2 linked regions of the Thiosulfativibrio zosterae genome follow. The main gene of each other region encodes a partner of the protein of the gene in region 2 in a complex. Links are inferred from orthologs where the notes say so. Each region holds a gene or a part of one and is shown on either strand. Other genes may lie near its edges.

Region 1 (5,182 bases), 250 kb from region 2 along the record:
ATCTTTGTTTTCACCCAACAACCACCCCATCACGATATGAGTTTTGGCTTCTAAAGAAGCTTCGTTTAAGGCATACACACCCTGGGCAATTTTCGGTTCTGCATAGCGTTCTTCTAAGCTGACTTTAACCACAGGCACTTTATTTTTAAACCGTGCCAGCGCCAAATTTTCAAACTGAGTTTGATGCTCTGCCGCCGAAATATCGCCATAAGTCATAAACACCGAATTGGAGGGATGGTAGTGATAACGGTGAAACTCCACTAATTGCTCATGGGTTAACTCTGGAATATTAACTGGGTCACCACCTGAGTTGTAATGATAGGTGGAAGTGGGATACAACTCTGCCGAAAAATCTTGCCATAAGGTAGACACGGGAGAGCTCATAGCGCCTTTCATTTCATTGTAAACCACCCCTTTATAAACCAATTCTGATTCAGGATTCTCCATCTCGGCAAACTCTAAACGATGCCCTTCCTGAATAAAATCAAGTTTATTTAAATTGGGAAAAAATACTGCATCCATATAGACTTGCAAAAGGTTTTGAAAGTCTTTTCTATTTTCAGTGGCAAACGGATAAGCGGTCCAATCACTGGAAGTAAAAGCGTTCATAAAGGTATTGAGTGAGCGGCGTATCATCATAAAAAACGGATCACGCACCGGATATTTCTCACTGCCACACAAGGTGGTGTGCTCTAGAATGTGTGCCACACCGGTTGAGTCCATTGGCACCGTACGCAAAGCCACCATAAAGACATTTTGTGGGTCGTCAGCGGCTAAATGATAATGTTCAGCGCCCGTGATGCGATGACGATAATGCTCCACCACCACTTTTAGTGAGTCAATCGGTTGGGTTTTTAGCAATTCAAAAGGGTTTGATTTCATAACATCCTCAGATGATAAAAAAGGCCGTTAAAACGGCCTTATTAAAAAGTAAAAACAACGATTTAGGCTTTAGGTTCAGCTTCTTTCATAGACAACTTAACGCGACCTTGCTTATCGATATCAATTAACTTAACGCGAATTTCTTGACCTTCTGCTAGGTATTTAGAAACATCTTCAACACGCTCTTCGGCAATTTGAGACACATGCACTAGGCCTTCACGGCCTGGCATATAAGCCACAAAAGCACCAAAGTCGACAATCTTTTTAACGACCGCATCATAGGTCATACCAATTTCTGGCTCAGCAACAATTTCGGCAATTTTGCGTTTTGCGATTTCAGCAGAAACATCATCCGTAGCAGCAATTTTAACATTACCATCATCATCAATTTCAATCACACAACCTGACTCTTCCGTTAACGCACGGATGGTTGCGCCGCCTTTACCAATGATTTCACGCACTTTTTCAGGTTTTACTTTAACATTAAAGAAACGCGGTGCCGTGGTAGCGACTTCGGTATTTGAATGATTAATGGCAGAGTCCATGGCTTTTAAAATGTGCAGACGACCCGCTTTGGCTTGTTCTAGGGCAATTTGCATAATTTCTTCAGTAATACCCTGGATTTTGATATCCATTTGTAGAGCCGTAACGCCTTGATCGGTTCCAGCGACCTTAAAGTCCATGTCACCCAAATGATCTTCGTCACCTAAAATATCAGACAAAACCGCAAAACCAGAATCTTCTTTAATCAAGCCCATGGCAATCCCAGCGATAGGCGCTGCAATCGGCACACCCGCATGCATTAAAGACATAGAGGTACCGCAAACCGTTGCCATAGAAGAAGAACCGTTTGACTCTGTGATTTCAGACACCACACGAATGGTGTAGGGAAATTCATCGGCCGTTGGCAATAAGGCAGCAACACCACGACGCGCCAACATACCATGACCTATCTCACGACGCCCAGGCGAACCTGTACGACCACACTCACCAACAGAGAAAGGTGGGAAGTTATAATGCAACATAAAACGGTCATGATAAGAACCGGTTAATTCATCAACAATTTTGGCATCTTTTTCAGTCCCCAAAGTGGTCACGACCAATGCCTGAGTTTCGCCACGCGTAAACAAGGCAGAACCATGTACTTTTGGTAAAACGCCAACTTGGCAATTAATGGCACGAATTGTTTTGGTATCACGACCATCAATTCTTGGCTCGCCTGCAATGATGCGACTACGAACTATGTCTTTTTGCAATTTTTCAAACATGCCCTCAATCGCTTTGGCAGCATATCCTTGAGGATTCGTTTCCGTTGCAACCAAAGTTTCAAGTAATTTTGCTTTAGCAGCATCTAAAGCCGCATAACGCGCCATCTTGTCTGCAATGCTATAAGCCGCTTCCACATCCGCACGCGCCGCGGCATAGACGGCATCTTTTAATTCAACATTAACGGGTGCTGCTTGCCAATCCCAAGTGGGTTTGCCAACTTGCGCCTTAAACTCATTTATCGCATCAATGGCCACTTGCATTTGTTGGAAACCAAACATAACCGCGCCCAACATGATTTCTTCAGACAACTCAGCGGCTTCTGATTCAACCATCAACACCGCATCTCGCGTTCCTGCAACACTCAATTCTAAGTCAGAGGTTTCTAAATCTAATTCTGAAGGGTTTAGTAAATATTCACCGTCACGGTAACCGACGACAGCAGCACCTAAAGGTCCATCAAATGGAATACCAGAAATGGCTAAAGCCGCTGAAGTTCCTAGCATAGCGGCCACTTCAGTACCCACTTCTGGATCTAAAGCCAAAACGGTGGCAATGATTTGCACTTCGTTCATAAATCCTTTGGGAAATAAAGGACGAATCGGGCGGTCAATTAAACGAGAAGTTAAGGTTTCGTGCTCAGATGGACGCCCTTCACGCTTTAAAAACCCACCTGGAATTTTGCCAGCCGCAAAAGCTTTTTCTTGATAATTAACGGTTAGCGGGAAAAAATCTTGACCTTCGCTGACACTCTTTGACGCCACTGCCGTGACTAAAAGGCGCGTATCGCCCATGCCGATCATTACTGCACCGTCTGCTTGGCGCGCAATTTCACCTGTTTCTAGAGTTACCGTATGAGCGCCATACTGAAATGAATGTGTCACTTTTGCCATGATTTTTTCCTTTATCAAATTTCGAGCCGAAACCTGAATCCCAAGACAGTCTGCTATTTCAATAAACTCTCTAGGGATTCAGGCTTGAGGTTACCCTCATCTGGGTTTGCGACTCTTTTTTTCTTGAGTTACGAACAATTAAAAACCTTACCATTCTACCTGAATTTGACCGCAACGAAATCACCTTTGTAAGCATTAACCCACAATTTAGGCAAAAAAAAACCTCGCAATGCGAGGTTTCTTCTGTGACACCGCCCTAGCGATGATTACTTACGCAAGCCTAAACGCTTGATCAATTCGTAGTAACGCGGTGCGTTTTTACGGTGTAAATAATCTAATAACTTACGACGACGGCTAACTAAACGCAATAAACCAGTACGAGAATGGTTGTCATGAATGTGCGTTTTGAAGTGGTCAGTTAGGTATTTAATTCTGTGCGTTAAAAGTGCTACTTGAACTTCTGGTGAACCAGTATCGCCTTCAGCAGTTGCGTATTCTGCAACTAATGCTGCTTTATCTTCAGGTGTTAACATGTATTTTCCTTGTTAATCGGTTTATTAAAGTTAATTTCCACAACCGATGGTAGAAATTAATTTGCGCATTATACTCAAAAGTATTGTTAACACAAGTATTTAAAGTGGATTACGCAAATAAAATCAGCGTTTGCCGATACCAGACATGTAATTTTCAATATGAGACAAATCTGTCGACATATGACGAATCAAATGATCCAAACTGACAACGGCATTTTCAACCAAGTTTACCGCGATATAAGGATGTTCAACTTTTAGACGATCGTACATGGCACGCGTAATTTCTAATAAAACCACCTCTTTAGAAGCCGCCGTCATTTTAAGCATTCTAGGTTTACGGTCAAAAAACGACATCTCCCCAATTAAATTACCAGGCGTTTGGCGACCCACATCGGCTTCACACTGACCATCGTGCGTTGAAAAGGCAACCTTACCGGCAATAATAAAGTACATCGCATTTCCAACCTCACCCATGTCTGAGATAATTTGGTCTTTTTGAAAGTTTTTTTCCTGCAAATAATTTGTCATGGTCTCAACTTCATTACGCGTGAGAGATTCACAAATTTTATTTTGTTGAAAGTAATCAAATAATTGGGCTGCTGTCATTTCTTGCATGGAATTAACCTTTCTTTTGAGCGATAAACGAGGCCACGGGTCGGCCATCTGGAAGTGAGTCTATTCTATCAATTAAAATAGTGAAATCATGAAAAACTTCACTTAATTCAGCGGGTTTTAAAATGAAATTGGGATTTTTGGGGCTACCAAAAACTTCACAGCCTTCGGTAAAAGTCTGAAACACAACAAATCCTTTGGGGCGGATGGATTGACGCATGACTGGGAAAAGTTGACGATTCAAAAACCTGATACACACCACTAAATCCCAGCGTTCAAAATCTTGTTCACCATAACAATTTGGATCGGTTAAATCACAAGATTTAAAATCAATGGTTGCTTGATGGTGTTTGGCTAACTGCTGTGCACGCTCTAACACGGCGGGCTTGTGTTCAATGGCTTTAACAAACAATCCCTGTTGCGCCAAAAACACCGCATCGCGTCCACCGCCACACCCTAAGTCAATGGCTTTTAGGTTTTTTAATGGTTGATGCAAATCCGCTTGAACGAGCGTTAGCCATTCTTTGATTAAGGGGCTAGGCGACCACAAAATGCGCGATTCTGTGCCAAAACTAACCAGGCCTGGTTGTTTTTGAGTCAATTTTGCTTGCCAATCCACCTCTATTTTTACGCGATAACCTTTTGAAACTAAGTATGCTTGTGCAGCAATACAATCTGTTTCAGAGCCCATTATGCTTAATAATGCAGGACGAGCAGGTAATTCATTTAAGCGCTCGGGCAATTCTGCCCAAGGTATATGGGTGGCGCCAACCAAATGACCTGCACAATATTCTGGTGTGTTGCGTAAATCAATTAAGGGCAGATTCATCAAACAACTACAAATTAAAAAGACGCTTTGCTTTCACCATTTGCTTGGTATCGGACCATTCACCCACCCCAAAAAAAACACCCTCTGGGTTATAGAATTTGACCAATTCAGTGGCTGGTTTTGGCAAGGCTAGCATTCCGCCATGCTGGATAAAATCCGTTTGTTCT
Region 2 (6,610 bases):
GAATCACGCGGTGAAAGATGGTGCCGTCATAAAACCCTTCGTTCACATAGCGTAAAAAGTTTTTAACCGATTCTGGCGCTTTGTCTGGATACAACTCAATCATAATATTGCCCATTGAGGTTTCCATTAGCACCATCGGATTATTTCCGGTTGCCGGTTCGTCGGACTGTGCGATGGCTTGGCTAGTCAGTCCAAGACAAAGTAAGGTGGTTTGAAACATGATCAATAGGTTTTTTAACATCTTGTGCTCCGATTTTTAGGTCTGGTTTTGATACAATAGGCGCTATTTTAACATTCATCGCAGGTAGCGCAATGGCCTTACAAATTTATAACACTGAATCTCGTCAAAAAGAAATCTTCAAACCCATCCATGAAAATCAAGTGGGTTTGTATGTGTGCGGGGTAACGGTGTATGACTATTGCCATGTGGGTCATGCCCGTGTCATGGTGGTATTTGATACCGTGGTGCGTCATTTGCGAGCCTTGGGTTATAACGTTAAATATGTGCGTAACATCACCGATATTGATGACAAAATCATCAATCGCGCCATTGAAAATCAAGAAACCATTCAAAGTTTAACCGGTCGTTTTATCGAAGCCATGCACGCTGATGAAACGGCATTGAATGTATTGCGCCCCGATGAAGAACCTAAAGCGACCGAATATATTGGCGAAATTTCCAGCATGATTCAAGCCTTGGTGGATAAAGGGCACGCTTATGCGGCTGACAATGGCGATGTGTATTTTAAAGTGGATTCATTTGCGTCTTACGGTCGCTTGTCGGGTAAACAGCAAGAAGATTTAACCGCTGGGGCAAGGGTTGAGGTTAATGCCGCCAAACAAAATGCCAATGATTTTGTATTGTGGAAAGCCTCAAAAGAAAACGAACCGGCTTGGGAATCACCTTGGGGACAGGGGCGTCCAGGTTGGCATATTGAGTGTTCGGCTATGTCGACTAAATGTTTAGGGAATCATTTTGATATTCACGGTGGCGGTATGGATTTGCAATTTCCGCACCATGAAAACGAAATCGCGCAATCTGAGTGTGCCACGGGTGAACATTATGTGAACACTTGGATGCACTGTGGTTTTGTTCGCATAGATGATGAAAAAATGTCCAAGTCACTCAATAACTTTTTCACCATTCGCGAAGTGCTAAAAGCCTACCATCCCGAAGTGATTCGTTATTTCTTATTGTCAAGCCACTATCGCAGTGCGGTGAATTACTCGCAAGACAATTTACAAATCGCCAAGGCAAGTGTCGAGCGTTTATATTCAGCCTTAGATGGTGTGGTTTTGGTTGAGCAAGCAACGCAAAACACAGAATTTGAAGCCACCTTTATGGCTGCTATGAATGATGACTTTAATACGCCACAAGCCTTTGCGGTGTTGTTCGAGTTGGCTAAAGAGGTTAATAAGCAAAAGGATGGCGCTTTAGGTGCTTTGCTAAAACAATTAGCCAATCAGGTGGGGTTATTACAGCAGGAGCCACAAGCTTTCTTTAAATCTCAACCTTCAGATTCGGATTTGAGTGATGCGGATATTGAAGCGCTGATTGTCGAAAGAGCGGAGGCTAGAAAAGCCAAAAACTTTAAACGCTCAGATGAGATTCGCGATGAGTTGTTGGCGCAAGGCATTGAATTATTAGATTCGGCTGCGGGTACAAGCTGGCGTCGTTCTTAGTTGAATCAATTGTAAAAGCCGTTTCTAAAAAGGCTTTTGCAAACGCCAGATACAAAAAAACCAGGCCAGGCCTGGTTATTTTTTGTGCAAAATTTAAGGTTTTATTCGAAAAACCGCTAACTTTAGGAAAGCGGTTTGCGCACGAATCGCTTAAACTTTTGGCTTTTCTTCTGTATCAGACGTTTCTGCAACGGTTTGCGTCGCTTCTGATATTGGTGCCTCTGGCGTGGTGACTTCAGTTGCAACAACAGCCTCGGTTTCAGCAGGTGCAGAAACTTCTGAGGTTGATTCAACAAGCATTTTAGCAACGGGCTCTGCAACAGCAACTTCAACAACCTGCGGTTCTGTTGCTTGAACAGGCGCTTCAACAACCGTTTCAGTCACAGTTTCAGCTTCTTTAGGCGCTTCGACTGTTTCAGTGGTTTCGGCTGTTTCAACCTGAGTCACCGTTTCTGGCTTTTCAGCAATCACATCGGTAGGCGGTGTCATCGACTCTGCATTTGTAGATTCAACACTTTCAGTGGGAACTGTTTCAGTTGTTTCTTCCATAGTTGAGTGAATTGACAAGTCTGCAGCGCCAGCAGGTGCGCGACGACGACCATTGTAACTGCGGGTGTTATAACGGCTGCGGCGTCTTGGACGGCGTTTGTCACCCTCTTCACCATCGGTGTCTTCTTGATTGTCATCTGTTGAATCTTCAACTTCAACTTTCTCTTCATTTGCCTTGTTGTAACGCGTATTGCGTTCATTAGCAGGGCGTTTTTCAGACGAGTCATCTGTCACTAAAGGTGAGTTGTTGTTTTCCAAGTCTTGTTCCAGAGCTTCTAAGGCTTCAGGTGTTTGAGGCTTACGATTACGACGACTACGACGAGGATTGCTATTGCCTTCTGCAGCATCGTTGCGAGGCGCGTCATTGCGTTCAGGGCGCTCGTTACGATTGCGGTTACGGTCGGTGCGTTCAACCTTCTCTTCAGTATCCGTGTTGGCGTCACCTTCTTGAGAATTGCGGTTGTTATTGCGACGACGATTGCGATCATTACGGTCGTTACGATTACGATTGTTGTTATTGCGAGAGTTGCGACGCACTTCTTTTTGCTGTTCTTCAACCTGGGCTTCTTTTTCTTCAGCGGCGCTGAATAAAGCATTCCAGAGGCGAGTTAGCAAACCAGGTTTTTTAGGCGTTGCAACTTGCGCAACAGCCACTGGGGCTGGGGCGCTCATTTGCTCTATGCCTTTCAATGCAGGCTCTTCTTGTTTTTGTTGAGATTTAGGTTCAGAGAACGCATATTCTTCTTTGGCAATGACTTCTTTCATGGCATAGCTTGCGCCTTCAGGAATATCGTCATTGATGCGTGTGCGTTCAATCAAATATTGTGGCGTTGAAAGATGCTCATTCGGTACGATTAAAATGTGCATTTTGTGTCTATCTTCAATGTGCGTAATTTGGCTACGCTTTTCATTGAGTAAGAAAGTCGCCACATCAACTGGTAACTGTACAGTCACGCGGCGGGTGTTCTCTTTCATAGACTCTTCTTCTAATAAACGAAGAATAGACAATCCTAAAGATTCCACGCCGCGAATCACGCCAACGCCTTTACAGCGAGGGCACACCACTTGAGTCGATTCTTCAATCGAAGGACGCAGTCTTTGACGCGACATTTCTAGCAATCCAAAACGAGAGATTTTGCCGATTTGCACGCGAGCGCGGTCCGACTTTACGGCATCACGCATTTTGTTTTCAACATCTCGTTGGTGTTTGTTGGAGTGCATATCGATAAAGTCGATGACCACTAAACCACCTAAGTCACGCAGGCGTAATTGACGGGCAATTTCGCAAGCCGCTTCCATGTTGGTGTGGAAAGCGGTTTCTTCAATGTCGCCACCTTTGGTCGAACGGCTGGAGTTGATGTCGATCGCCGTTAGGGCTTCGGTGATATCAATCACGATCACGCCGCCAGAAGGCAAGGTGACTTCGCGCTGATAGGCGGTTTCAATTTGTGATTCAATTTGGAAGCGCGTAAATAAAGGCACCTTGTCTTGGTAAGGTTTCACTTTATAAACTTGGTGCGGCATAACATGTTGAATGAATTCACGCGCTTTATGGAACACTTCCATATTGTCGATAATGATTTCACCAATGTCTTGGCGCAGGTAATCGCGAATCGCCAAAATGACGATGTCTGATTCTTGGTGAATCAACATCGGTGCGGCTTTATCGGCTGCGGTTGATTTAATGGCTTCCCAAAGTTGCACAAGGTAGTTAACGCCCCATTGCAATTCTTCAGTCGATTTACCCACACCTGCGGTACGGATAATCATGCCCATGCCTTCTGGCACATCTAGGTCTGACAGAACATCACGCGTTTCACTGCGGTCTTCGCCTTCAATACGACGAGAAATACCGCCCGCTTTGGGGTTGTTTGGCATCATAACCACATAAGGACCGGCCAAAGTGATTTGCGTGGTTAAGGCTGCGCCTTTGTTTCCGCGTTCTTCTTTTTGTACCTGAACAATGATTTCTTGGCCTTCTTTAAGCACTTCATTGATGGTCAGTTTGTGGTCGATGCGACCATTAGGATAGTATTCGTCGGCAAGTTCTTTGAAGGGTAAAAAACCGTGTCGATCTGAGCCATAGTCTACAAAAGCGGCTTCTAAGTGTTGCTCGATGCGCGTGACTTTACCTTTGTAAATGTTGGCTTTTTTCTTTTGGTGGTGGGGGGTTTCGACATCTAGGTCGTAGAGCTGCTGGCCGTCAACCAGCGCGATGCGGGTTTCTTCGGCTTGAGTAGCGTTAATCAGCATTCTTTTCATGCGATTCTCTTTTTAAGTTTGGGGAAGAGTTCGACACTGAGAATAGAGATTTTAAAGGACGGATAGGCAGAGGTGGGGCGTCTTAATGCAGCCTCGTTATGGCGTTTCCATAGCGATGCAACCTGTAAGGTCATCTGTGTCAGGTTGCTTAAATTCGTTTCAAATATGCATTGTTTTTTTCGAGCTTAGACTTTGGTGCCGTCTAAGCTCTTAGCCAAGGTTATGGTCGGATGATGGGCTTTCAATAGTTTCGCATCGGGTTCGGGCATAACCGGGTTTACAACTCGTTTTTCCGTATCACTCATCAATCGTCTTATGTTCCTTACCTTTTGGGCGGCTGCGATTGTGAATGTTTTAAAAAATTCTATTCTTTTGCGACGGTTCTTCGAAGGTTGTCTAATGAGGGCTTGTGATCGCCTTCAATTATTATTTTTATTCTGCGAAGTGGTTTTATGTTCTTTTCCAATAACATAAATAACCGACTATTTCATCTACAAAAAATAGTTGCGTAAATATAGCACCCCTTGCCGGTGCATGCAATGACATTTGACGGGTTTAACGGTAAACTAGCCCAAAATTTTAAAACACAAACAAGGTGCGGTGTCTGAATGTCGGTTCAATATGTAGAAGCGTCTAGCGAAGATGAAGGTCAAAGGCTGGATAATTTTTTAATGCGCCATCTAAGAAAAGCGCCTAAATCCTTAATTTATAGAATTATTCGTAAGGGCGAAGTGCGTATTAATAAAGGGCGAGTTAAGCCAGATACGCGAATTAAAGCCGGCGATATTGTGCGCATTCCGCCGGTGACAGTGCCTGAGAAGCTTGAGGTAACGCCTTCAGATTCATTGCTAGAGGTTTTAGAAGCCAGTATTTTGTTCGAAGATAACGATATTATTGCGTTTAATAAACCTTCTGGATTAGCGGTGCATGGTGGCAGTGGTATTCAAATGGGATTGATTGAAGCAGCGCGTGCCTTACGCCCTTTGGCAAAACGCATGGAGTTGGTGCATCGTTTAGATAGAGATACCTCGGGTTGTATCTTGTTGGCCAAAAAAGCACAGGTTTTGAAATTGCTTCATGAGCAAATTCGTGAAGATGAAATGTCGAAAGAATATTTGTGTTTGGTGAAGGGGCATTGGCCAGAAGGTAAGTGTAAGGTTGATGTGCCTTTGTTAAAAAATACCCTGCAATCCGGTGAACGCATGGTGCAGGTATCCAAAGATGGCAAACCTTCAATCAGTTACTTTACCGTGCAAGAAACCTTTGCAGACTGTGATTTAGTGGCGGTCAAACTCAAAACAGGCCGTACGCATCAGATTCGGGTCCATGCCTTATCACAAGGCTGTCCTTTGGTGGGCGATGATAAATATGGTGATAAAGATTTTAATAAAGCATTTAAATCAACCGGCTTAAAGCGTTTGGCATTGCATGCGCAGTTTTTAGGGTTTAAGCATCCGGTGACCGAACAATGGATTCGTTTAGAAGCCCCCTTGTTTGAAGATTTTAAACAGGCTTTACAGGTTTTAAGAAAGGGTTAGTTAAACATATGACAACTAAGCAATACCAGTGCGTAATTTTTGATTGGGATGGGACTTTGATGAATTCTGAGGCCAGAATTGTGACCTCCATTCAAGCTGCAGCAGCCAAATGTGGTTTCCCGGTTTTATCGGCTTTTGAATCTAAGCAGATTATTGGGCTCAGTCTAGAAAATGCGATTAGAGCTTTGTATACGCAAGCTGATGAAGCGCAAGTGCAGTGTATGGCAAATGCTTACTCGCAACATTTTTTGCAGGACTCTAATGAGCAGATGGAAACCTTTTCAGGTGCGCTAGAGTTGTTGGCTGCGTTGAGAGAGCAAGGTGTCAAGGTGGCCATTGCCACGGGTAAAAGTCGTCGCGGTTTAGATCAGGTTTTGCGCGAATATAGTATGGGGCATCTGTTTGACATGACACGAACCCCTCATGAATCTGCTTCTAAGCCTAATCCGCTGATGCTCAGTCAAATCCTAGAAGCCTTTAAGTTGCAACCTCACCAAGCCGTGATGGTCGGTGATACGGAATTTGATATGGAAATGGCGCATCGTATTGGCATGGATAGAGTGGGTTTAACGCATGGC

The links. The genes of interacting proteins can lie anywhere in the genome.
Region 1: the proteins of THMIRH_RS07995 (region 2) and pnp are in contact, whole or in part, in a cryo-EM structure (PDB 9QH0), measured with the Escherichia coli proteins. The link is inferred for Thiosulfativibrio zosterae from one-to-one orthologs.

Annotation. Positions count from the first base shown.
Region 1 is NZ_AP021888.1:1,483,954-1,489,135, forward strand. What follows is about bases 494-3,388. They hold pnp (polyribonucleotide nucleotidyltransferase), read right to left. Parts: upstream 3,042-3,388; coding sequence 945-3,041; downstream 494-944. Other genes in these bases: THMIRH_RS06840 (insulinase family protein), read right to left, coding at 494-882; rpsO (30S ribosomal protein S15), read right to left, coding at 3,308-3,388. Also shown: more of THMIRH_RS06840, read right to left, coding at 1-493; more of rpsO, read right to left, coding at 3,389-3,574; THMIRH_RS06855 (Crp/Fnr family transcriptional regulator), read right to left, coding at 3,698-4,189; THMIRH_RS06860 (methyltransferase domain-containing protein), read right to left, coding at 4,194-5,015; tRNA pseudouridine(55) synthase TruB, read right to left, coding at 5,023-5,182. UniProt on the Escherichia coli protein: Involved in mRNA degradation. Catalyzes the phosphorolysis of single-stranded polyribonucleotides processively in the 3'- to 5'-direction. Also involved, along with RNase II, in tRNA processing.
Region 2 is NZ_AP021888.1:1,735,655-1,742,264, reverse strand. The notes cover bases 1,634-4,871. They hold THMIRH_RS07995 (Rne/Rng family ribonuclease), read right to left. Parts: upstream 4,495-4,871; coding sequence 1,834-4,494; downstream 1,634-1,833. Other genes in these bases: cysS (cysteine--tRNA ligase), read left to right, coding at 1,634-1,683. Also shown: THMIRH_RS08005 (peptidylprolyl isomerase), read right to left, coding at 1-241; more of cysS, read left to right, coding at 313-1,633; 23S rRNA pseudouridine(955/2504/2580) synthase RluC, read left to right, coding at 5,103-6,032; THMIRH_RS07985 (HAD family hydrolase), read left to right, coding at 6,041-6,610. UniProt on the Escherichia coli protein: Endoribonuclease that plays a central role in RNA processing and decay. Required for the maturation of 5S and 16S rRNAs and the majority of tRNAs. Also involved in the degradation of most mRNAs.